DNA from 2 places in the Xenorhabdus siamensis genome. Region 1 is predicted to be linked to the other one. Evidence: predicted binding sites of a transcription regulator. Region 1 holds the regulator's gene; the other holds the start of a gene.
The links. The regulator LexA, encoded in region 1, represses DNA repair genes until DNA is damaged. The targets are predictions, from matches to a motif close to TNCTGTATGTACATACAGNA.

Region 1 (12,392 bases):
AAAGGGATAGACCTCGGCTTAAGGATTGAACCTGACCGCTTGCAGCGGCACTACCGGTTGTCATTTTAGTTTTTTTGGTACGTTTGCTGGCAATGGCGGAGCTCATAAGATTCCCTCTAAATTATCCTCTACTTACAGCATAACTGTGGTAGAAAAAATGGAATTTGTTTTCGTTTTCTTATTATGGATGATAAAGAGGCAAAAAACACATCCGATGAGTAGAGGTAAATATTACTTTTAGCGAGAGGAAGTATGAGCCTTTATGAGCTATTGAAGGTGTAATCTCATCCCATAATAGGATGAGATTATATTACATCATATAGTTAATATGTTGATCAGTCTTTGAATTTCAATCTTCAAACAGATTACGATGAAGTGTCTGAACTATCTGTTCTGCCTCTTTGCCGGGTACAAGCAGACAAACATTATGGCTACTTGCTCCATAGCTGATCATACGGATATTAAAGGATTCCAGGGGGCCAAAAATCTCTTTTCCTAATCCTTTGGCCTGTGAAAGTTTATTGCCGATAATTGCTACCAGTGCCAAATCTTCTTCAACTTCCACACGACATGATGTTGAAAGTTCAGTTAGCAGGGCATTGGTCAGCAAACTGCCATTCGTGCTGGTGGAACCTGTGGTATCCAGTGTCAAAGCAACACTTACTTCTGAAGTGGTAATCAAATCCACTGAAATATTATGACGTGAGAGCAGGGTAAAAATCTCTGCCAGAAAGCCTCTTGCATGTAACATTTTCAGGCTATGCAGGGTTAATAAAGTTTGTTTACGCCGCAATGCCAATGCCCGAAAGCGAGGTGGATTTTTCGTTCTGTCGCAAACCAGTGTACCGCCAGCCTGCGGCTTTTTACTCGAACCAACGAAAACAGGAATACCACTGCGGATGGCTGGCAGTAGAGTGGCTGGATGGAGAATTTTGGCACCAAATGTTGCCATCTCGGCCGCTTCATCAAAAGCAATCTTATCAATACGATTGGCGGTTGGGACAACTCTGGGATCGGTTGTGTAGATCCCCGGAACATCCGTCCAGATATCAACACGCTGCAAGCCCAGTGCTTCGCCAAGCAGGGCGGCGGTATAATCACTGCCGCCACGTCCTAACGTTGTTGTGCGGCCTTTTTCCTCTCTGCCGATAAAACCCTGTGTAATGACGATCGTGTTATTCAGACGAGGTTGAAGATGTTCTGCCGCGAATATATTGAGCTGGTTTGTGTCAGGCTCTGCTTGCCCAAATTGATCATTGGTACGCATTATCCGGCGGATATCAAACCATTCGACATCCGTGTTGCGCTGACGTAACAATTCAGCAAACAGCAGTGTAGACATGACTTCCCCATGACTGACTAACTCGTCAGTCAACGCCTTAGACGTTGCCAGTGAGGCAGTTTCTGACAACGTTGTGATATTATCCAATAAATGCTCAATCTCTTCTTTAAGCACAGCCGTTTCATTTAATCGCTTGATAATCGCATATTGAATATCACGGATCTGCTTCAGGCACTTCTCCCGTTTATCGTTATCGCAACCAGATGCTAATGTGACCAATAAATTAGTTACACCAGCGGAAGCTGATAAAACGACTACGCGAACATCTCTGTTTGCCAAAATAATATCAGCACAGTTATTCATGGCATCAAAATCTGCCACACTGGTACCACCGAATTTTGCAACAACATACTGCGAGTAGGGAGAAGATACTGCACTCATGGATAATAGCCTTCTGTTTTAGGAATAGAGAGTTAGTTTAGAAATAAAAGATTAGAAATATCGGGTTAGCTTTGTTGAGTCAATGCTTGAGAATTAAGCATCAATATCTTTCATGATCAGAATGAAATTATCGTTTTTGCCTATATATCCAGTGGATGTCGAATTTGAAGGGTATAAGCAATTAGAGCTGGAAATAATAACTTATTTTGACCAATATCAGTTAGTAAAAGGAAAAAGAGATCCATCACAGCATTAACTTGTTACAATTCTATGCATTCCTATTGTTTATCTACAGTTGATAGAGAGCATCATTCATGAAAAACATCAACCCTAGCCAGACCGAAGCCTGGAAAGTATTGCAACAGCATTTTGAACAGATGAAGAATATTCACTTACGAGATCTGTTTGAACAGGATAAGGCGCGTTTTGCGACATTCTCTGCAACGTTTGACGATCAGATTCTGGTGGATTACTCCAAAAACCGTATTACTACGGAAACATTGGAAAAATTACAGGCATTGGCGAAAGAAACGGATTTGTCCGCTGCTATCCATAGTATGTTTTCTGGTGAAAAGATTAACCGTACTGAAGATCGTGCTGTGCTGCACATTGCTTTGCGTAACCGCAGTAATTCTCCAATTCACGTAGATGGGGAAGATGTTATGCCGCAGGTGAATGCGGTGCTGGAAAAAATGAAATCGTTCAGTGATCGTATCATTGGTGGAGAGTGGAAAGGCTATACCGGTAAAGCTATTACTGATGTAGTAAACATTGGTATTGGCGGCTCTGACCTCGGCCCATATATGGTAACTGAGGCATTGAAAGCCTATAAAAACCACCTCAATATGCATTTTGTTTCTAATGTGGATGGAACCCATATTGCGGAGACATTGAAATCTCTGGATCCAGAAACCACACTATTCCTGATTGCGTCCAAGACCTTTACCACACAGGAAACAATGACTAATGCTCATTCTGCCCGTCATTGGTTCCTGCAAAGTGCAGATGATGAAGCATATGTGGCTAAACACTTTGCCGCGCTTTCAACGAATGAGAAGGAGGTCAGCAAATTCGGCATTGATCCTCAAAACATGTTTGAATTTTGGGATTGGGTTGGTGGCCGTTATTCCCTCTGGTCTGCGATAGGCTTATCTATAGCCCTTTCCATTGGTTATGATAACTTCGAGCAGTTGCTGAGTGGTGCTCATGCTATGGATAAACACTTTGAGCAGACCGCGCCTGAACAAAATATTCCTGTTCTGTTAGCGCTGATTGGCATCTGGTATAACAATTTTTTTGGTGCAGAAACTGAAGCGATTCTGCCTTATGATCAATATATGCACCGTTTCGCTGCATACTTCCAGCAGGGAAATATGGAATCAAACGGTAAATATATTGACCGCAATGGTAATCCGGTAAATTATCAGACCGGGCCGATTATCTGGGGAGAGCCGGGTACAAATGGTCAGCATGCCTTCTACCAGCTTATCCATCAGGGTACGAAACTTATTCCATGTGATTTTATAGCACCTGCAATTAGTCATAATCCGGTTGCTGATCATCACAGCAAACTACTATCTAACTTTTTCGCACAAACTGAAGCACTGGCTTTTGGTAAAACTCAGGCGCAGGTAGAAGCTGAATTTGCTGCCGTCGGGAAGAGTGCACAGGAGGTGGCAAATGTTGTACCGTTTAAAGTGTTTGAAGGTAACCGCCCAACCAACTCAATTTTATTGCGTGAAATGACACCATTCAGTCTGGGTGCATTAATTGCCATGTATGAACATAAGATCTTTGTTCAGGGGGCAATTCTGAATATATTCTCATTCGATCAATGGGGAGTGGAATTGGGCAAACAATTGGCAAACCGTATTCTGCCTGAATTGCAGGGGGCAGAAGTTGTGAATAGCCATGACAGTTCTACAAATGGTCTCATTAACCGCTTTAAAAAGTGGCGTTAATCTGATTTTCTATTTTATTTAATCTTATCCCCCCAATAACACCATATATCGGGGGGATATTTTTTAAATTTCCATAATTTGCTATCAACTTTTTATTTTATTGGCCGGCAACATGCTATCCTCACATTCCACTCGTTGTGCTGTCGGAGAAATTGATGTTCTCCGCGATTGGAAAATGACATGGCAGATGACACAATATTAACTTCTACACCTATTCACTGGTTTTCGGCTGGTGAAGTCAATACTCCGGAAAATATTTTAGACTGGCTGATGGAAGTCGGTTCAATGACACATCGTTTTGAACAACATTGCCATCATGTAACAGTTGCACCATTTCGGGAATGTTTCATTACAACAGCAGATATTGGTGATGAAAGTGAGCATTTACCTGTAAGCGAAAAGTATTGGTTACGTGAAATTGTCTTATACGGAGATAATATTCCGTGGTTATTGGGGCGTACAGTAATCCCAGAGGAAACATTAACAGGGCCAGACAAAAAGCTGGTGGATGTTGGAACCGTTCCACTTGGGCGCTATCTGTTTAGTGGCAATAATCTGACACGAGATTATATTCAAATAGGTCAACAAGGACAGCGTTGGGCACGGCGCTCTTTGTTGCGTTTATCAAAGAAGCCTCTACTACTTACAGAAGTTTTTTTGCCGGCATCACCTGTATATAAAATAAATAATATGAAAAGGGAGAAATAGATTGGAGGTTAGTATGACGCGAAATAAATGGCGCGCCTATTGCCGTTTAATGCGTATCGATAAACCCATTGGCGTATTATTGTTATTATGGCCAACCTATTGGGCATTATGGATAGCAGCAAAAGGTATGCCGAACTTACATATCTTGCTGATTTTCACTCTGGGTGTCTTTTTCATGCGGGCGGCAGGATGTTGTATTAATGATTTCGCTGATAGGAAATTTGACGGGCATGTTGAACGGACAAAATTTCGTCCGCTCCCCAGTGGTGATATCAGCGAAAAAGAATGCAAAATCTTATTTGCCACTTGTGTTGATCTCTTTTGTGCTTGTATTGACACTGAATAAAATGACGATTGCTTTATCCTTTGTCGCGCTGGGATTGGCATGGATTTATCCTTTCGTTAAACGGATCAGCAACTTGCCACAAGTTGTGTTGGGTGCAGCTTATGGTTGGTCAATTCCTATGGCTTTCGCAGCAGTAAGTGAGTCCTTACCATTACAGTGTTGGTTATTATTTCTGGCGAACATAATCTGGTCTGTAATCTATGATACTCAGTATGCCATGGTGGATCGTGATGATGACCTGAAAATTGGTGTGAAATCAACAGCAGTACTGTTTGGTCGTTTTGATAAATTAATCATTGGTACTTTGCAATTCGTTATGCTGGTAATTCTCGTATCGGTTGGTTGCATAGTGAATTTAGGGGGAATGTATTACTGGACAGTATTATTGGCAGGAGCGCTCTTTATCTATCAACAAAAATTGATTTCTGACCGTCAGCGGGAGTCGTGTTTTCAGGCATTCATGAACAATAATTACGTTGGTTTTATTTTGTTCCTCGGTATTCTTTTCAGTTATGTTTTTTAAGAGAACGGGCGTTAGCACCGCCCGTTAATCTTCTCTTTTTCAGAACGATCAGCTTAAGAATAATTCTATTCAGAATGTCAAAGCGTTATTCCTGATTTTCATTTGCTGGTTTGTGGTCATTGTACTCAGGAGGCATGCTGACACTCTCAATGGTCAAACGGATCTCTGGAGACATTAATTCACTCAATACCTGATAAAGAGCATGGGCACTTATGGTGACCATGTTACCGTTATCGTGGATATAACCTTCTTCACGCAGCGTATTCACTGAGCAAGCGAAAACCGCTTTATCAAAGAATTCCGGCGCATTGATTCCATGTAACACGGATAAACGTTGCGCCAGCATCCGGCTCTCTTTCTCCAATGTACCTCGGCTGATATCGGGAGTTGCATTCAATAGAGAAAGCGTGATGGCATAGCGTTGTAATGTTTCCCGGATACCTGCTGCCAACAATTGTAATGGACGGATACGCGCAGGATTGAGTACCAGTATCTCCTGCTCTTTATTACAAACCAGGCATTGACGCGCCAGTTCATCAATCAATGTATTAACCACATCAGGCAACTCTTTCTTGCTATAGCGCATGAAAAGTTCTTGCTTAAGCAGAGGATAAATCAGTTGTACCTGCCTAAGCAGTTCACTGCGGCTGATACGGCGGTGATGCATCACAATGCTGGAAATCAAAGATGGCAGGATCAACAGATGTTGGATGTTGTTGCGATAATAGGTCATCAATACCGCATTTTCGCGAGGCAGGATAATAATATCCCCAAGACTGTCTTTTTCGACCTCAAACTTATTCATCCGTAAAGCATGATCCAACAGTTCTTCCGCTGTTTTATTCGGTACTGTGACATCATTTGCGTAAGAAGCATTGCGCAACAATTGCATATAGCAGTCTAATTGCTCAATCAACTGTTCACGAGTAAGTGCTCGCTGACGTGATGACAATAAAGCCGTGCTACATAGATTAATTGCATTTGCGGCTGCGGAGTTATTGATATTAACCATAATATTGCCAGCCAGCTTACTAACAGTTGGTGTCAACCATGCCGGGCGCTGCGCTTCTATTGGATCGATAGAATCACGCCATTCCGGAACATGCTGATTCAGATATTGTACTAATGGGATTGGTTCGCCGAAGTTCACATACCCTTGCCCCAGATTACGTAGTTTACGTAACCCGCGAACCATCTGGAAAAATCCTTCTTTTTCTTTAGTTGCGCCCCGTAACTCTTTGGCATAAGTCGCAACCTCCATCACATGTTCATAACCGATATAGATTGGCACAACGGTGATAGGGCGTGATTCTCCGCGCAGCATTGCTTGTAATGTCATCGAAAGTGTGCCGGTTTTCGGATCAAGCAGGCGGCCTGTCCTGGAACGACCTCCTTCGACAAAATATTCAACAGAATAACCACGAGAAAACAGTTCTCCCAGATATTCGCGGAAAATTGTCGAATAGAGTTTGTTGCCTTTAAAAGTGCGGCGGATAAAGAACGCACCAAGGCGGCGGAATATTGGCCCTGCTGGCCAGAAATTCAGGTTAATACCGGCTGCAATATGTGGTGGAACCAGCCCCTGATGATAAAGCACGTAAGAAAGCAGCAGATAATCCATATGGCTGCGATGACATGGAACATAGACCAGCTCATGACCATCTTGAGCCAATTGGCGGGTCCGTTCGGCATTATGGACATTGATGCCCTGATAGAGGCGATTCCACGTCCAGCTCAAAACACGGTCTGTTATGCGTACAGTTTCATAGGAGAAATCCGCTGCAATCTCTTCCAGCATATTGATAGCATTCTGTTTTGCTTTCTCTGGCGAAATTTTCTTGCTACGGGCTTCATCGGCAATGGCTTTTTCAATGGCTTTGGATGCCAGTAACTTTCTGAACAGATCCTGTCGGGCAGGTAAACGTGGCCCGACTGCTGCCAGACGTTGACGGGAATAGTGGATCCGTGCAACACGGGCAAGTTTATTGGCAATAATCGTATCCGTACCATGATCATTAGCTATACTGCGCAATGAAACAGGCGTGGAGAAACGTACGAAACTATCCCGACCGAGCCACAGGATTGCAAAAAACTTCTGGATCCCATTGAGAAGTCGCAACTGTGGTGCTGTATTTGTTTCTTGCCCTTCACGTCCTGGGGAACGTCCAAACATCACGGAAACGGGCACCATCTGAATATCCAGATTAGGATTATTGCGATGTAAGTCCAGATAAGAATGAAAAATCTTTACAGACTCATGCTTAGGCGCATAACAGCGGAACACACGTGGGCCGTCATCAATAAAAACACAACTTGGGAGCTGTGCATCATCAATATCCAAAGGGGTTAAAGGATCTGGTAGATCTTGAGCCAGACATTGTTGACGCAAGGTCAATAAGTCGGCTTTTGAATGATACGGGAGCACATACAAAATAGGCCGGGTCGTATCAAGACTCAATTCTTGAATGGGAGCCGTTGGAATAAGCTTACTTTTTACTAAAAGTTTTATCGGAAAATTCAATAACTTGTAATATATTTTACGCCAAGCTGACATAACTGCTTTAAGCCTCTTATTAGCAATGCGTCGCAAGCATACCAGAAACAGATTTTGAGATCTGTGGAAATAAGATAATAATAAGAACTAAAAGTTATATTATCTTAAAACTATTATGATTATTGAAGAAAATTTTTATGGCGAATCAATCAACAGGCTTGAGCCGTATTATTAAAGCAGTGAGGTATTCAGCAAAAGGTATTAAAGCCGCGTGGCAGAATGAGGCTGCATTTCGACAAGAGGTAATTTTAGCTGTCTTAGCGATTATTGTGGTGTTTTCCTTTGATTTTGGCCTGCTTGAGAGACTTTTTCTCATTAGCTCTGTCATATTGGTGGTTATTGTTGAAGTGCTAAATAGTGCAATTGAGGCCGTGGTTGATCGAATCGGCAGTGAATATCACGAATTGTCAGGGCGGGCAAAAGATATGGGCTCTGCCGCAGTATTTTTAGCTGTTATTTTGGCACTATCCATTTGGATAACAATCATTGGGTCGCATTTTATACGCTAAGGTGATTTATTTTTCATCAAAATTCGTTATTTAGTCGCTTTTACATTCTGATAGGTTCCCAATTCAATTTTAGCTGTATATACTCACAGTCAGACTGTATAAACAAACAGGGGGCGAAATGAAAGCATTAACTGCCAGGCAGCAACAGGTTTATGACTTGGTGCGTGACCATATTTCTCAAACGGGTATGCCACCGACACGTGCTGAGATTGCAGCACGCCTTGGTTTTCGTTCACCTAACGCAGCAGAAGAGCATTTAAAGGCACTGGCGCGTAAAGGGGTGATAGAAATTGTCGCTGGTGCTTCCAGAGGTATCCGTTTGCTGCTTGAAGAGGAAGATGAAGGTACGGGATTACCACTAATCGGTCGTGTTGCTGCTGGTGAACCACTATTGGCTCAGGAACACATCGAAAGCCATTACAAAGTGGATCCGGAATTATTTAAACCAAATGCTGATTTTCTATTGCGTGTTCGTGGTATGTCAATGAAAGATATCGGTATTATGGATGGTGATTTGCTTGCTGTGCATAAAACGCAGGATGTTCATAACGGGCAAGTTATCGTGGCTCGGATTGAAGATGAAGTCACAGTAAAACGCTTTAAACAAACAGGAAACAGAATTGAACTGATTGCTGAGAATCCTGAATTTGAGCCTATCGTTGTGGATTTACGAGAACAGAATTTTACCATTGAAGGATTGGCAGTTGGCGTTATTCGTAACGGGGATTGGTTCTGATTGTAAAAGCGGATAATTACACTTTGCCATTTTGGGCGGTCATTTTTCATTATCCCAGCGAATAAAACGTTTATCTGGGAACTTGGAAATTAATAAACTTATCAGTGATGACCGCCTAATAAAACGGACTTTAAAACTTATTCCGTACAGGAATTCATTTCATGGCAGGAAGAGCACAAGCCGTGAACTTCTATTACACTATGCCGCAGATGAAATCCTGCATCTTGTGCTAAATTTTGTATAGCTGATTCAATATCTTTAGCATCTCGTTCGGTAACAGAACCACAGTTATCGCAAAGAAACATAGCTGATGTATGACAAGGTTGTTCAAAATGATGACAAATCACATAGCTATTCGTAGATTCTATTTTGTGGACAAAACCCTGTTCCAGTAAAAACTCCAACCCTCGATAGACCGTTGGCGGTTTTGCCTGTGGCTCAGCTTCACGGAGCAGATCCAGCAAATCATAGGCACTTATTGCACCTGGTTGTGCTGAAATTAAACGCAGAATTTCAAGGCGTTGAGGTGTCAAACGAACCCCTCGCGACAGGCAGATTGCCTCAGCCCGTGTCAGTAACTTTTTTTGGTTGATAGTTTTCATTACATCCTTCACACTCAGCATATGCCAATGGTTGTAATGTTATCATGTTTTTTCAATTCATAGCTGAAATCTACTTAATGGCCATGGCCCTATCATTCTTTTTGATTATCAATTAATAAATTAGTTTTCTTGGCTTTTGGGGTAGAGACTATGATTGTTAAATTGAGTTATTTACCAAATAGCTAAGCCAGCAATAACAACACCAATTTTCTATAGAGCTATTGAAATAGACCTTTAATTATGACTTTTTAAATATGATAAATAAAAATATTTCATTATCGTATTTTAATAAAAAATAAGTACTGTTTGTTATTGTTTTAATTAACCTCAGTGCTGCTTAAGCAGCGCTAAGGTTATTTATGCAATAGATCTCCAACCGTTAAATCTTCGGTATCATTCTGTGTGGGCCATCAGATTTGACACCAACGGTGCAGCGATAACGAATAGTACCATCTGCTTGAGGGCGTTTTTCTATGGTATAGTAGGCCATTATTTACCTCTCAGTCACCAGTACACCATTTGGTGTGGTGTACTGGATGGTGTACCAATAATCTCAAAATAGCCTAAAATGCACGAAAATATACAGACACAAAAATGTAGTGAATTCACTGAAATACAAAATGGAGGCGGGAAATTCAAACCTTCCCGCTTTTCCGTAGCACCGATGTTAGATTGGACTGACCGTCATTGCCGTTATTTCCATCGCCTGCTAAGTAAAGAAGCGCTGCTTTACACAGAAATGGTTACCACAGGCGCAATTATTCATGGCAAAGGGGACTATCTGGCTTATAACGAGCAAGAGCATCCATTGGCATTGCAATTGGGGGGCAGTGAACCGCAGGCATTGGCGCACAGTGCTAAGATCGCACAAGAGCGTGGTTACGATGAAATTAATTTGAATGTCGGTTGTCCGTCTGATCGTGTACAGAATGGTCGTTTTGGTGCCTGCCTGATGGGAGAAGCTACGCTGGTAGCCGATTGTGTCAAGGCGATGCAGGACGTGGTAGATATTCCTGTCACAGTTAAAACCCGTATCGGTATTGATGAGCAGGATAGCTACGAGTTTTTGTGTGATTTTATTGATACTGTCATGAAAAACAGTGAGTGTGATCATTTTGTGATCCATGCTCGCAAAGCGTGGTTGTCTGGTTTGAGTCCAAAAGAAAACCGCGAAATTCCGCCTTTGGATTATCCACGGGTCTATCAATTGAAAAAAGATTTTCCACAACTAACAATTTCCATTAATGGTGGAATTAAGTCATTGGAAGAAGCGAAGCAGCATTTACAGCATGTTGATGGTGTGATGATTGGACGGGAGGCTTACCAAAATCCATCTATTCTGGCGAAGGTCGACCGTGAATTATTTGACCAAACCGCTCCCGTGACAGATACCGTTGAGGTGGTGAAGGCACTTTATCCTTATATCGAACAAGAATTGTCAAAAGGCACTTATTTAGGGCACATTACCCGCCATATTTTGGGTATTTTTCAGGGAATTCCCGGTGCACGTCAATGGCGTCGTCATTTGAGTGAGAATGCACATAAACCTGGTGCTGACATTATGGTTGTTGAAAAAGCATTGGAAATGGTAACAGAGCGGATGTAATCCGCTCAGGCGCTTTGTTCAAAATGGGAATCACGGTATCAACAAACTGGAACCGTGGGTTGCTCGGCTTTCCAGTATCTGGTGTGCTCTTATCGCTTCGCTTAGTGGAAACTTCTGATTTTCTCGAACATCTACATTGATTTTACCGCTGGCAATAAAATCAAACAGGATTTTGCTGGCTTCAGTCAACTCCTTATGTGTAGTGATATAACCATTAAGGGAAGGTCGGGTAAGAAATAGTGAACCTTTCTGATTGAGAAGTCCGACATTCACTCCTGTTACTGGTCCTGAAGCGTTACCGAAACTGACCATCAATCCTCTGGGGGCTAAGGAATCAAGTGAATCCAGCCACGTAGCCTGACCAACAGAATCATAAACCACATCAACTTTTTTCCCGTCAGTAAGTTCCAAAACACGTTCCACAATATTTTCACGATTATAATTGATGGTCTGCCATGCACCCGCAGCTTTGGCAAGGTTGGTTTTTTCGTCTGAACCGACTGTTCCAATCAATTTCGCACCTAATGCTTTTGCCCATTGGCAGGCAATCAAACCGACACCACCGGCTGCGGCATGGAATAGGAAAGTGTCACCTGCTTGAACCTTGTGTGTCTTATAGAACAGATAATAAACTGTTAGTCCTTTTAAAAGAGAAGCAGCCGCCTGTTCAAATGAAATTGCATCCGGCAGGATAGCTAATTTGCTGGCGGGAACATTATGTACGTCACTGTATGCGCCCAAACCGGATTGAGCATATGCCACACGATCTCCAACTTTGATGTATGACACATTTGAGCCAACTTTTGTGACAACGCCAGCGGCTTCCGTCCCTAATCCACTGGGAAGACCTGCTGGTGGGTAGAGGCCACTACGTACATAGGTATCAATATAATTGATTCCAATAGCTTTATTCTCAATCTGTATTTCATCAGGTGCAGGATCAGTAGGCGTAAATTCACAATATCGGAGTACTTCTGGGCCGCCAGTGGCGGAAAATTCGATGTGTTTTGCCATGGTAACTCTCTCATTCTTTAAGAAATATTGGGAACAACCTCGCACGTTTGTAATGGAATCGCTGTAAACGGCGATAATATCCCCGAAATCATTGCAGACTATATTTACTT
Region 2 (12,392 bases), on a different contig from region 1:
TCGGCGGTTTTCAAGACCGCTGCCTTCAGCCGCTCGGCCACCCCTCCGCAATGCCGAGCACTATAAACATCACTGTTCCCAATGTAAAGTATTTATATGTTCAATTGACGTCAATTTGTTCATTTCACTGCTTGTTGGATCATTTATTCAGCATTTATAGTGATCTTTCTTGGGGATAAAGGTGATTTTTGCTAAATTGCTGCCATCATTATAGATTGGTTAAAAAGTTATGTTGGTATTTGAAGGTCGTGAGATCGAAACCGATGCACAAGGTTATCTGAAAAACAGCAGTGAATGGAAAGAAGCTATGGCACCACTGCTTGCTGAGCAGGAAGATATCACTTTGACCGAACAACATTGGGAAGTGATTCGTTTTGTGCGCAAATTTTATGAGGAGTTCAACACTTCTCCTGCTATTCGAATGCTAGTCAAAGCAATTTCACAAAAGTATGGCGAAGAAAAAGGAAATAGTCGCTATCTTTATCGTCTATTTCCTAAAGGGCCAGCAAAACAAGCAACTAAAATTGCCGGTCTTCCAAAACCAGTAAAATGTATCTGAATCAGTCATCCGTCTTCAATGACGGATGCTGAAATCGTCCATCACTTCCACTTCACAAAAATGTGATTGAAAATGTTCAATCTTTGAACCCGGAGGCCCTCCCTGCTCTAACCAATGGATTAATTTTTTGATTTGCTCCTCATTACCACAAGCAACTATTTTGACGCTACCGTCATTCATATTGCGAACATACCCCAATAACTTATTTTTCTTTGCCCAGTGATATGTTTGATAGCGAAAGCCAACTCCCTGTACTCGTCCATATACATAAATGGTGATACTTTGAATAGTCATCTTTTTTCTCCCCCCGCAAGCAAAATCGAAGAAATATCCCCAACCCCTTAATAGAGTATTTTGCCGAAAGTGCGTTTATTTTTTCTTGAGTAACAGTTTGGGATCTATTGGGTATAATAACTTTGGCATACTAAGACCACTTTTAGTATTGTATTTTATATACACAACAGCTAACCTGAATTATGGGATGGTGATCACATACTATCCTGCATGCAAGATTCCGGTTACCGGGTGTGCGCTTGAAATTTACCTTTCTGCCCTTATATAAGAGTGATTGCAAGGTTTCTCTGGAGGTGACTATGATGATCGCCAGCAAATTCGGTATCGGCCAGCAAGTAAGGCATAAGTTGCTAGGCTATTTGGGTGTTGTTGTAGATATTGATGCTGAATATTCTTTAGAACAACCGCAGGAAAATGATATTGCATCTAATGCAACTTTACGTTCAGCTCCGTGGTATCACGTTGTGATGGAAGGTGATGATGGACAACCCGTTCACACCTATTTGGCAGAGGCACAATTGACTTACGAGATATCAGATGATCACCCAGAGCATCCTTCTCTGGATGAGTTAGCTGAGTCTATCCGCAGCCAGCTATTAGCCCCAAGGTTAAGAAATTAATACAAGTCTTTTCTATTTACTGAACACGATTTTTAACAATTCTGGTAAGGACAGGCGGTGAAACAAAAGCGAACATCGCCTTCTTTATTTTTTCAATCCTAAACGAGGAGTTTCAATTTTTGAGCAGCGATCCATGACAACGTCTAATCCCTTGCTTTCTGCCAGTAATAAGGAAAGAGACAGCTCCCTCTCCCGACAGCTTAAGGTTTACGCTGGCTCGAAACACCCAATTGAGAGAGTTGATGAATAAAGGACGATGGTTTTTTCAGATCCTGCATCAACCATACCTGTTTTTTTGCCCTTGTCAGTGCAACATACAAAAGGTAACTCTCTTCTGCATCAGAAAATTTTTCAAGTTGTGGCAATAATACCTGTTCCAATACGGAACCTTTTTCTGATGCAGGAAATCCATCTTGACCTTGCTGTAATCCTAAGATAATTACGTAATCTGCCTGTTGTCCCTGGGATTCATGGATGGTCATGAATTTAATATGCAAATTCGGCCAACGGGTAGACGCTTTTTTCAATAACTCAGGCTTAAGGTAATGATAACGAGCCAATAACAAAATAGTCTCTTCATTGGTGACATAACCACTCGTTTTGTTCAGTAATGCTTCCAACTGTTCTTCCGGCAAAATTACAACTGATCTTTTATTTCCTTTCATTAAACTACGAGGAGTTAAGTTACTGAGTGAATGGCTCACCTGACAGAGATGCCGCTGGATAAATCCATTGGCAATTTCACCAATACGATCATTAAAACGATAAGTGGTATCCAAAATACATTCAGTAATTTCGTCAAAAATATCTCCATCAGGAATGCTTTTACTGAAAACCTTTTCGGCAAAATTAAAAGTCAGTTTTGTACCGTTAATTTGATAAATTCTCTGCCAATCATCTGCAACAGCAAATAGATAGCTTTGTTTATTCTGTATTCTCAGTGCTGCCAATAGACTGGAGCTTAATGGAGAAATATTCTGAAAGTCATCCAGCAAAATATGTTTCCACGGGCTAATGAAACGCCCTTTTTCCAGAATATTCACTGCCTGACGGATCAAACCAGAGAAATCCATCGTTCCTTCTGTTTTTAATGCTAATTTCCAGGCTTTCAATAAAGGGGCCATAAGGCGTATACGTTTTTGAAACAGGCTAGCATATTCAGATGAGGCTTGCTCAATCATCTCTTTCTGGTTGCCACCGTGCATTCTTATTAGCCCCAGCCAATGTTCCAAACGACTGGATAAACGAGTCTGCACTTGTTTATCATGCCAGTACTCACCATACGGCAATTGCCAGCCCAACTCTTCCTCCAACCATTCCCGCCAACCTTTTGCCTGTGCTTTCTTTTCATTACACTGTTTTTGCCATTCCCGAATGAGAAAATCACGGCGTTTCTGAGTATTAGTTTCTAATTCGCTGATTTTGGCAGCATGATTACCCGCTTGCTGAATAATATTAAGTGCCAGCTCATGGAATGTTTGCGCTTTTATCTCTTTTGTTTCCAAACGTAACTGAATACGTTTATTTATCTCATCAGCCGATTGATGCCCACAAGAGAGTAATAAAATCTGTTCAGGAAGTGCCTGTTGACGTAATAATAACCATCCAGCACGCGCAACTAGAACAGCGGTTTTCCCACTCCCCGCACTTCCCAAAACTAATATGGATTTTTCACCGTTAACTACGGCCCGACACTGAGAACAATCGAATGGCGAATTTTCTACAGACTGGAAAAACTCACCATATTGTTCCAACATACGATCAACCCACTGTTGGTTTATGTGCTTTAATTTTTTTTCTCCTCCATTCAACCAGTCCAGGCAAATCTGATAGTTATCACAGCAATTCTTAAATTGTTTGATTCTTTGTAAGGGTAAAGGGAGGGATTGAAATGTTTCCTGGATTTGTTGCTGTACTAAAGATAAGTCTGCTGCTTTAATCCAACGGTTCTGTTGCCTGATTTTGTCAATTTTATTTACCTGGGCAGCCAGTACCTCAGCACTGATCTCGCTCATTTCGAGGCTCCATATCTGCCATTTTTTCAGTAAATAATGGTAAAAATGCTGTGTTTGCTGCCATTCAGTTCCATGTAAACGGACAACTTTTCCTTCAGGTAATTCAAATTCCAGTTCCCCCCAGACAATCCCTCGCTTACACTGAACATCAATTAATTGATTAAACGGAATTAGATACTGGTGCTTGTCACCACTGACTTCAACGCCAGCATTAAGCAAACGCACCCGATTATATGGATGCCGGGCAAGCCGTTGACCAATTTGTGTTGATTTTATTTCCATTGTAGTAGCACCGTACCTGAAAATTGTTGAGCTCCCCGCTCATGTAAATGTTGTTAGGAGTATTTTGTGCTAACGGTTTTTTCCAGCTCCCGCCATTTTCTGTATAACAATCACGTTCTCTATTATATTCGTATATTCATTGCGCTAACAGGAACGACTTTCGTTCCCTGGTTATTGCAGGAAGAGCCCAAAATCACGATCCCTCTGACTTTAGGCGTCGTTGCCGCAGCATTAACAGATTTGGATGATCGCTTAGTCGGCCGTTTACATAACCTTATTATTACTTTAATCTCCTTCTTTGTTGCCTCCATATCCATCACTCTGCTTTTTCCTTATCCCTGGCTTTTCTTTTTTGGCCTGGCAATCTCTACTTGTAGTTTTATCCTGCTAGGCGCTTTGGGGCAACGTTATGCTACTATTGCCTTCGGTGCTTTATTAATTGCTATTTATACTATGCTCGGTGCATCCATATTTCCTGTCTGGTATCAGCAACCTTTATTATTACTCACTGGTGCAATCTGGTATAACTTGTTGACATTAGCCGGGCATTTACTGTTTCCTATTCGTCCATTACAAGAAAATCTGGCCCGTTGTTACCATCAGCTTTCTGCATACCTTTACGCCAAAACGAATCTGTTTGACCCCGATTCTGAAACAGAAGAATATAAACAAGCTGTATTTGATGTTGTTATGGCTAACAGCGCATTAGTTACGACACTCAACATGACCAAAATAACTTTATTAAGCCGTCTGAAAGGGGATCGAGGACAACAGGGAACCCGTAAGACTCTCCACTATTATTTTATTGTTCAGGATATTCACGAACGGGCCAGTTCATCCCACATTCAATATCAAAAACTGCGAGAAACGTTACGTCACAGCGATATTCTGTTTCGTTTTCAATGATTATTGTCCATGCAGGCACACGCTTGTGAGCAAGTTTCACAATCTATTATCCTGCGTAAACAATATCAGCATAGTTCACGTTTCGAGAATGCTTTCAACTATCTTGAGTGCTCTCTGGAAAGATTAAAAAACCAGCAAATAATTAACACTAAGATAAACGCATTCAATAACTTACTAAAAAACTTACGGGCAATTGATGCTCAATTAGCGGGACTCAGTTCTGACCAATATTTCATTTCACACGGCGGCTCTCACATTGATAAATTAAGTAATGAAAATCAAAGCTATGATAGACAAGAAGATACGCAATTATCCGATGAAGCTTTAACGGGTTGGCGCGATATTTGGTTTCGGCTCCACAGCAATCTGACGCCAAAATCAGCCCTGTTCCGCCATGCTGTTCGTATGTCTGCTCTGCTATGTACTGGTTATGCGATTATTCAACTGTTTGATTTACAACGGGGCTATTGGATCTTGCTGACCAGCCTATTTGTTTGCCAACCTAACTATAGTGCAATCCGCCGTCGTTTAGCCTTCCGTATTATTGGCACCCTGGCAGGTATTTTGATTGGGTTACCCATTCTCTACCTTGTGCCTTCTATTGAAGGACAGTTATTGTTGATCGTGATTTCAGGTGTATTATTTTTTGCTTTTCGTAATATTCAATATGCACATGCAACCCTGTTTATTACGTTGCTGGTTCTGTTAAGTTTTAATTTACTGGGAGAAGGTTTTAAAATCGCTTTACCCAGAATCACAGACACACTGATCGGTTGTGTTATTGCTTTACTGGCAGTGAGTTTTATCTGGCCTGACTGGAAATTCCGCCAATTACCGCATGTTATTATCCGCACTATGAGTGCAAATTGTCGTTATCTCAGTGCAATTGTGCTGCAATATCATCAGGGAAAAAGTAATTGCCTGGATTATCGGGTCGCTCGCCGTAATGCCCATAATTGCGATGCTGAACTGGCATCAGTGATCTCAAACATGTCAACAGAACCCAAAAATCATCGCATCTCTCAGGAGGCGGCATTTCGTCTGCTTTGTCTTAACCATACTATGCTGAGGTATATTTCTGCTTTAGGAGCACATCGCGATAAACTTAATGACCCTGTCATCCTGGAAATACTTAATGATGCAATCTATCATGTTGAGTTTGCACTACAGCAAGACAGAGTCGATGATAAGCCTCTTCAGCATATTTCAGAATATTTGAGTAAAAGAAGTCATCAACTGACTTCTGATAACAATAAAGTTCAGCTTGTATTACAGCAGGTAGTGTTACTGATTGAATTATTGCCAGAGATTATTTCATTAAAAAAACAAATAAATAAAAAGAAAAAATATTAAATGATAAAATCACCTATTCAATTATTACACTTTTGTTTAATAAATATAAAATGAAACCTGCCTCAACCAAGGTGAGGTGGTTCTCGCAAAATCTCAAACTGCCGTAAAAAATCATACCATGCTTAAACAACATATTTCACAATGTGATAATGAATTATTTTTATTTATGAATATTTCTTTACGAGGTAATGATATGTTACAAAATAATCCATATATCATTTTTGATGCTGATCCATTTTGTTTTGGCCCTATATCCACCACACTTAATCAAGATTTACTGACTACTTCCAGTCTAAATCAGGAACCCAAGATTATTATTGCCGGTGGTGGAAATACTATCAACAAATTGGCAAACTTATTTGCCCAAACACATCCGCATATTAAAATTGGTTGCCTTGAAAGGCAGGATTTTCTGCAAAAACTACATCGTTCCCGTAAAGTTTTGGCAAACCCTGGGTTAACGACTTTTTACGAATGCATGATACTGAATAAAAATGTCTTTTTTCTGCTTCCACAGAACTATAGCCAACAGTTGCAATTAAAGATTTATCTTAAAAATTATTACTCAAATGAATATGGTTTTTTATGGAACCGTGAATATGGTTATCCTGATATTCCGGTTGATCTACCTGAAAAGAAGGAATACGCTTAATACAAGAGTGTCATAACTTATTCATCAATAACTCAAAGGAACGACAACGAGCCATAAATATGATTAATATTTTCTTAAAGAAAGAAAAATTATAGAAGCAATGGAAATAATATTATCGCCAATTATATTGAAAATAGAATTTAAAAAATCATAATCAGGCATACAAAAAATAGCAATACATATAGATACTCCAATAAAATTAAATTATCAATATTTCAAACATTAAATTCACTATCTATTTTTTTCAACAGACTATCAATAGCTTCAATAATTTTTTATATCTTATTGCGGAGTATTAATACCGAAAAGCACTAATGCCAAAGAAAGATAGGAGCATAGCCCCTATTTTTCATTTTTATCATGCAGGATAATTTTAATTACTTCATTCTAATTCTTTATGCCAGAGCAACAAATCATGGCGTAATTTTTCTGGTAAAACAGCGACATGACAACCTTCTATTGCACCAGCCAACGCAAGCAATACATTAACACTCATCTTTTTCCTATTTCGTTGCAATTTAAGATAAGCCGCTTTTGCTCCCAACACGCGCAATTCTTCTACTTTAGATATGCCTACTTTCCATAATTGACGCTCCAGAGCTATCCCCAAATTGGGAAGATCCTTTAACCTAAGAGGTATTTTCTGCCTGCTGATGACATCTGCTAATGTACATTGATAAGCCAAGTTAATATATTTAAATAATTGTTTTTGATCCTGCCAAAGTGATTCACCGACCCGGTAATACCGCAAAACCACTGGAATACCCCTTTTTAAATAGATAAACTTCTCCATTCCTCTGACTTTAAATAATACCTCTGCATGACTATTTCCTCGTAAATAAAGCTCGCCCTCAGAACCCAGGGCGAACAAGACTCCATCAATTGATAATCCAACTCCACCAAATTGAGACTTCTTTTTAAGTTTTCCCAGTGAAGATACACTATGTTCCAATTGATCAAAACGAGCCTCAGATAAAAACATTTTTATCACTCCATGAATTATATCCTGCTTAAATATTTTATGTGCTATATCCATGTTTGCTATTAATGAAATAGATAACAAGAACAAGTAATTAAAACCATACTCAATCTGTTCTAACCTGCCAATCATTAAGTTAGAAAAAAACTGTTTTATATGAATTTTTGCGAAGTACTTTGAAAAAAATACCCTTGATTTTAGACAAACAACAGAGTACTGTATAAATATACACACATCATGGTGGAATGAATTATGAATATTCAATTAATTTTGGAATATCTTATTGAGAATAAAATTGACCGTAATAGAATAAAAAAATAGATAATCTGACAAATTCGCCTACACAAAAATTACATTCCAATTGAGAGGGGGTCAGTGAAAGAGGGTAAAGAAGGTATAGTGAGTGCAATTGATTTATAGTGATAACCAATATACGATAACCAAGCTATCAAACCCTTCTTCCTTTATTACATCAATCCGGGAATGAAAATAGATGGTTACTATGGATTACACCTAATAGGAAACTAAGTCGTCAATGGCTAATAAATTCAGGCTTACCTTTAAGTAAAATTGTTCAGTTAAACCAAATACTTCCCATTGCCTCTCTTGAGGCAATGGAGAAAGCACTAGCAAGTGGTAATTACAGTGTAGTTTTAGGATGGTTACCAGAATTATCTGAATATGAAGTGCAAAAATTACAGTTGGCAGCTCATAAAGGTACGGCATTAGGTTTGATTATGCGTCCACAGAATTTATCCGGCCAACTCAAGATATTACCAAGCACAATAAAAGTTCATTCTACTTACTATCATTGAATGAAATTAGGATTTATCTCAATATTTTTTATAGTAAACAACCCGCCACTATTATCTGCTCTTATTTATAAGAAAATTCAACGTATTATAACAGTAAATATTGTAGATTACCGTCAGTAATATTTAGCAATTGTAATTGTATATTTAAAAAATCTGCGTCACGAATCATAGTGTACTTGTAAGTTTTAAAGTTCGTTGTAGACTTTACAAAGTCGGGGTTGTACTTGTTAATCTTATATTTCAGGAGTTATCTATTGATAGAAGTGCGTATACCCAACTAAATATCTCAACTAATGGCCAATAATAAGACTTTTAAGGCTAACTGCTTTTTTGGATGATAACGAGGCGTACAATGAAGAAGACAGCTATCGCAGTGGCAGTAGCAACTTTTGCAACTGTTGCTCAAGCAGCTCCCAAAGAGAATACTTGGTATGCTGGTGCTAAGTTAGGATGGTCCCAGTTTAATAAGACAAAATTTACTGACTTTGGTTCTAATGCAGCAACATCGTACCCAATAACAACAGGGTGGATAGACAGATGGGGACATGGTCAGCGCAAACCAAATTACCGCCCCACCCAGCCGTTTGCCGCAACAGGTGATGCGACAAATAGAAATCAACTGGGTGCTGGAGCTTATATAGGTTATCAGGCAACTCCATATTTAGGCTTCGAACTGGGTTATGACTGGTTAGGAAGCATAAAATATAAAAGCTCTGCCAATAATGGGGATTTTCGTGCTCAGGGTGTCCAGTTGACAGCAAAATTAAGCGTTCCAGTTACGAATGATTTAGATGTTTATACCCGCCTGGGGGGGATAGTATGGCATTCAAGGGCCTCAGCCCATTATAATTCTAAAGACATATCTTATACAGGTGGAATATTTTATAATAAAGAAGATCTCCCTTCTCCTGGTGATACGGGCAAAATTTTTCCGCAATCCGGTTGGTCACCAACTACAGATAAAGTAAATGTGAAAACCAGTAGCACAGGTATTTCTCCATTAATAGCAATTGGTGCTGAATATGCACTAACCAAAAATCTGGCAACTCGTTTGGATTACCAGTGGACCCCAAAAGTAGGCCGAGGAGGAGATGGTAACTCACGTCTGGATGGTCGGGAGGCCGCTATCGGTGCTCGTCCAGATATTGGCCTGCTAACTGTTGGTATTTCTTACCGTTTTGGTCAGGATGAAGCCCCCCTGATTGCTGCACCTGTTACTCCGGCTCCAACTCCTGCTATCGAGAAAAAGAGCTTTACCCTACGCTCAGATGTTCTGTTCAACTTCAATAAATCAACATTGAAACTTGAAGGCAAGCATGAGCTGGATAATCTCTATAACCAACTCACGAAAATTGATCCAACTCAGGGACATGTTTTGGTAGTCGGTTATACTGACCGTATTGGTAGTCAACGCTATAATTTGCCCCTGTCTCAAAAACGTGCCCAATCCGTTGTAGACTATCTGGTAGCTAAAGGTATCCCTGCAAACAGTATTCAAGCTGAAGGTCGCGGTAAAGAAGATCCTGTTACTGGGTCAGCATGTAATAACATCAAAGCTCGCACTAAATTGATTGATTGCCTGGCCCCAGACCGCCGGGTAATCATCAATATTCAAGGTACTCAGGAAATTAATCAGACTCAATCCAAAGTATCTCTGTAATAGGCTCATTAGTAATGATAAAAGTGCAAACCCCATGTTCACGCATGGGGTTTTATTGGATTTATTTCCCTAAAATAGCAACCAAATCCTGTTTCAAGCTCAACATCTGGTGAGTGTATTTTTCTTTATATTCGGCATCTTCCAATAGTTGCACTATTGTTTCTGATAACGTCTTACCTCGGCGCTGGGAGAGATTTGAAAGGCGCTGCCAGACATAAAAATCCAAATCAATAGACTTTTTACGCGAATGCTGATGTTCAGCATTAAAATGACGTTTACGTCGCGCCCGAATGGTTTGTTTCATGCGATTGGATAAATCTTGATTCATGTGCTGTGATATCCATTGCATTACCTTGACAGGTTCTCGTTCCAGTTTCAGTAATTCACTAACCGCATCCTGAGCAGCACTTTTTTCAATATATTTAGTAATTGGCTCACCTTCACGATGCTTTTTTACCAAGTAAGCCCATTTCCAGCCACATTCCAGATTTTCCAATTGTTGATATTTCATTTCATCTCTCAGTGACAGCGTAACTTAAATTAAGCATAGCAATTATTTATCTAAATTGCTCATAACAACACAAGATACTGAAATATTTTATGGGCAGTTAATGAGTTAGCACGAATATTATCTTTTTCAAAGATTATAACATGTTGGTTCACTGCTTAATCTTGTATAATAAATGTTTCTTTTTTCATTACATGTAGCTATCACTTTGACGAATCTAAAATTAGACTGGCAGTCATTACAGCCAGACAGTGCACCTTATCAAGCACTTTTCAATTCTGTTGCTGAATTGTCTACTATTACTATAGAAGCAATTCAACCCAGATTGCATAATGGACTAACACTTTTTTGTCAGGCCAACTTACGTCAATCTTTTATGTTGCTAAAAGCAGAAGAGAGTGATGCCTATCTGGCTCTTTTGTCCGACACAGTTTCGGCATTATTACCAGAAAATCGTCCCAATGTTGGAGGCTACTATCAGATTGAACACCAAACCATCACGTGGCACCCGTCTGGTGAAGGCCCTTTCTCACCAAATCAGCGTGTTGCTTATCGTGAATGGATTGAACCGGAACAATTGTTTGGCAATATTTATACACATCAAGGTGTGCTTCAGTTACAACCAGGGCTTATTCATCACGTTAATGGTGGAGTCCTAATTCTACCTCTGCGCACTCTGTTATCCCAACCACTAATGTGGGTTCGCCTCAAGCAGATGATCATTCAGCGCCGTTTTGATTGGTTATCACATGATGAGCATCGTTCCTTGCCTCTGCCAATTCCCTCAATTCCGTTAGATTTACATCTGATTCTTGTAGGAGATCGGTTGAGCCTTGAAGAGTTACACGCAATCGAACCAGAACTGGCAAGTAACGCTTTATACAGTGAATTTGAACTGGATATGCCATTCCATGAAGAAGCAGATCTGGCAATATGGTGTCGCTATGTCAACGGACTCATTCAACAACAAAAACTCCCATCTTTGAGTGCCGATGCATGGCCAGAATTACTCAGACAAGCTATCCGCTATACTGAAGATCAATTCAGCCTGCCTTTAGATATCCAGTGGTTGAGCCAAAAACTGACAACGGCAGCCAATTATCAGCAGGAAAATCAGATTACACTCCATTCTCTGCAACAGGCAGAAGAGAATCGACGTTGGCGCCATGCATATTTGGCTGAGCGTAGTATAGATGAAATCCTGAAAGGCCAAATACGGATCCGCACTCAAGGTGCTGTTATTGGTCAAATTAACGGATTATCCGTACTTGAATATCCGGGCTATCCAGATCCCATCGGTGAACCCTCTCGTATCAGTTGTGTTGCCCATTTAGGCGATGGAGAATTTATTGATGTAGAGCGTAAGGTTGAACTGGGTGGCAATATTCATGCAAAAGGCATGATGATCATGCAGGCTTATCTGATCTCTGAATTGAAACTGGATCAACCACAGCCATTCTCTGCTTCGATTGTATTTGAGCAATCCTACGGTGAAGTTGATGGGGACAGCGCTTCATTGGCAGAATTATGTGCATTAATCAGTGCCCTGTCACAACAACCTATTGACCAGCAAATCGCTGTCACAGGCGCCGTAGACCAATTTGGTTTTGTGCAACCAATTGGTGGCGTTAATGAAAAGATTGAAGGTTTCTTCCATGTGTGCAACTGCCGTGAATTGACCGGTTCACAAGGTGTAATTATTCCAATGGCCAATGTACAACACCTATGCCTGCATCAGGATATTGTTAG

Region 2: the regulator LexA is predicted to act here: its motif matches at 7,875-7,894, upstream of AAC852_RS17175 (TfoX/Sxy family DNA transformation protein).

The regions. Positions count from the first base shown of each region.
Region 1 covers NZ_JBBMXE010000012.1:159,815-172,206, reverse strand. Annotated here, with positions in the region: gene iclR (glyoxylate bypass operon transcriptional repressor IclR) at 1-106, opposite strand, end outside; gene lysC (lysine-sensitive aspartokinase 3) at 350-1,723, opposite strand; gene pgi (glucose-6-phosphate isomerase) at 2,038-3,684, shown strand; gene ubiC (chorismate lyase) at 3,865-4,392, shown strand; partial or broken gene ubiA (4-hydroxybenzoate octaprenyltransferase) at 4,406-5,261, shown strand; gene plsB (glycerol-3-phosphate 1-O-acyltransferase PlsB) at 5,347-7,815, opposite strand; gene AAC852_RS12915 (diacylglycerol kinase) at 7,953-8,324, shown strand; gene lexA (transcriptional repressor LexA) at 8,443-9,060, shown strand; gene zur (zinc uptake transcriptional repressor Zur) at 9,198-9,662, opposite strand; gene dusA (tRNA dihydrouridine(20/20a) synthase DusA) at 10,231-11,268, shown strand; gene AAC852_RS12895 (quinone oxidoreductase) at 11,299-12,282, opposite strand.
Region 2 covers NZ_JBBMXE010000017.1:117,093-129,484, forward strand. Annotated here, with positions in the region: tRNA gene AAC852_RS17140 (tRNA-Ser) at 1-47, opposite strand, end outside; gene tusE (sulfurtransferase TusE) at 230-559, shown strand; gene yccX (acylphosphatase) at 575-853, opposite strand; gene hspQ (heat shock protein HspQ) at 1,153-1,473, shown strand; gene helD (DNA helicase IV) at 1,674-3,770, opposite strand; partial or broken gene yccS (YccS family putative transporter) at 3,837-6,029, shown strand; gene AAC852_RS17170 (hypothetical protein) at 6,148-6,681, shown strand; gene AAC852_RS17175 (TfoX/Sxy family DNA transformation protein) at 7,064-7,663, opposite strand; gene AAC852_RS17180 (SulA-like leucine-rich domain-containing protein) at 8,167-8,475, shown strand; gene ompA (porin OmpA) at 8,828-10,135, shown strand; gene matP (macrodomain Ter protein MatP) at 10,197-10,646, opposite strand; gene AAC852_RS17195 (AAA family ATPase) at 10,852-12,392, shown strand, end outside.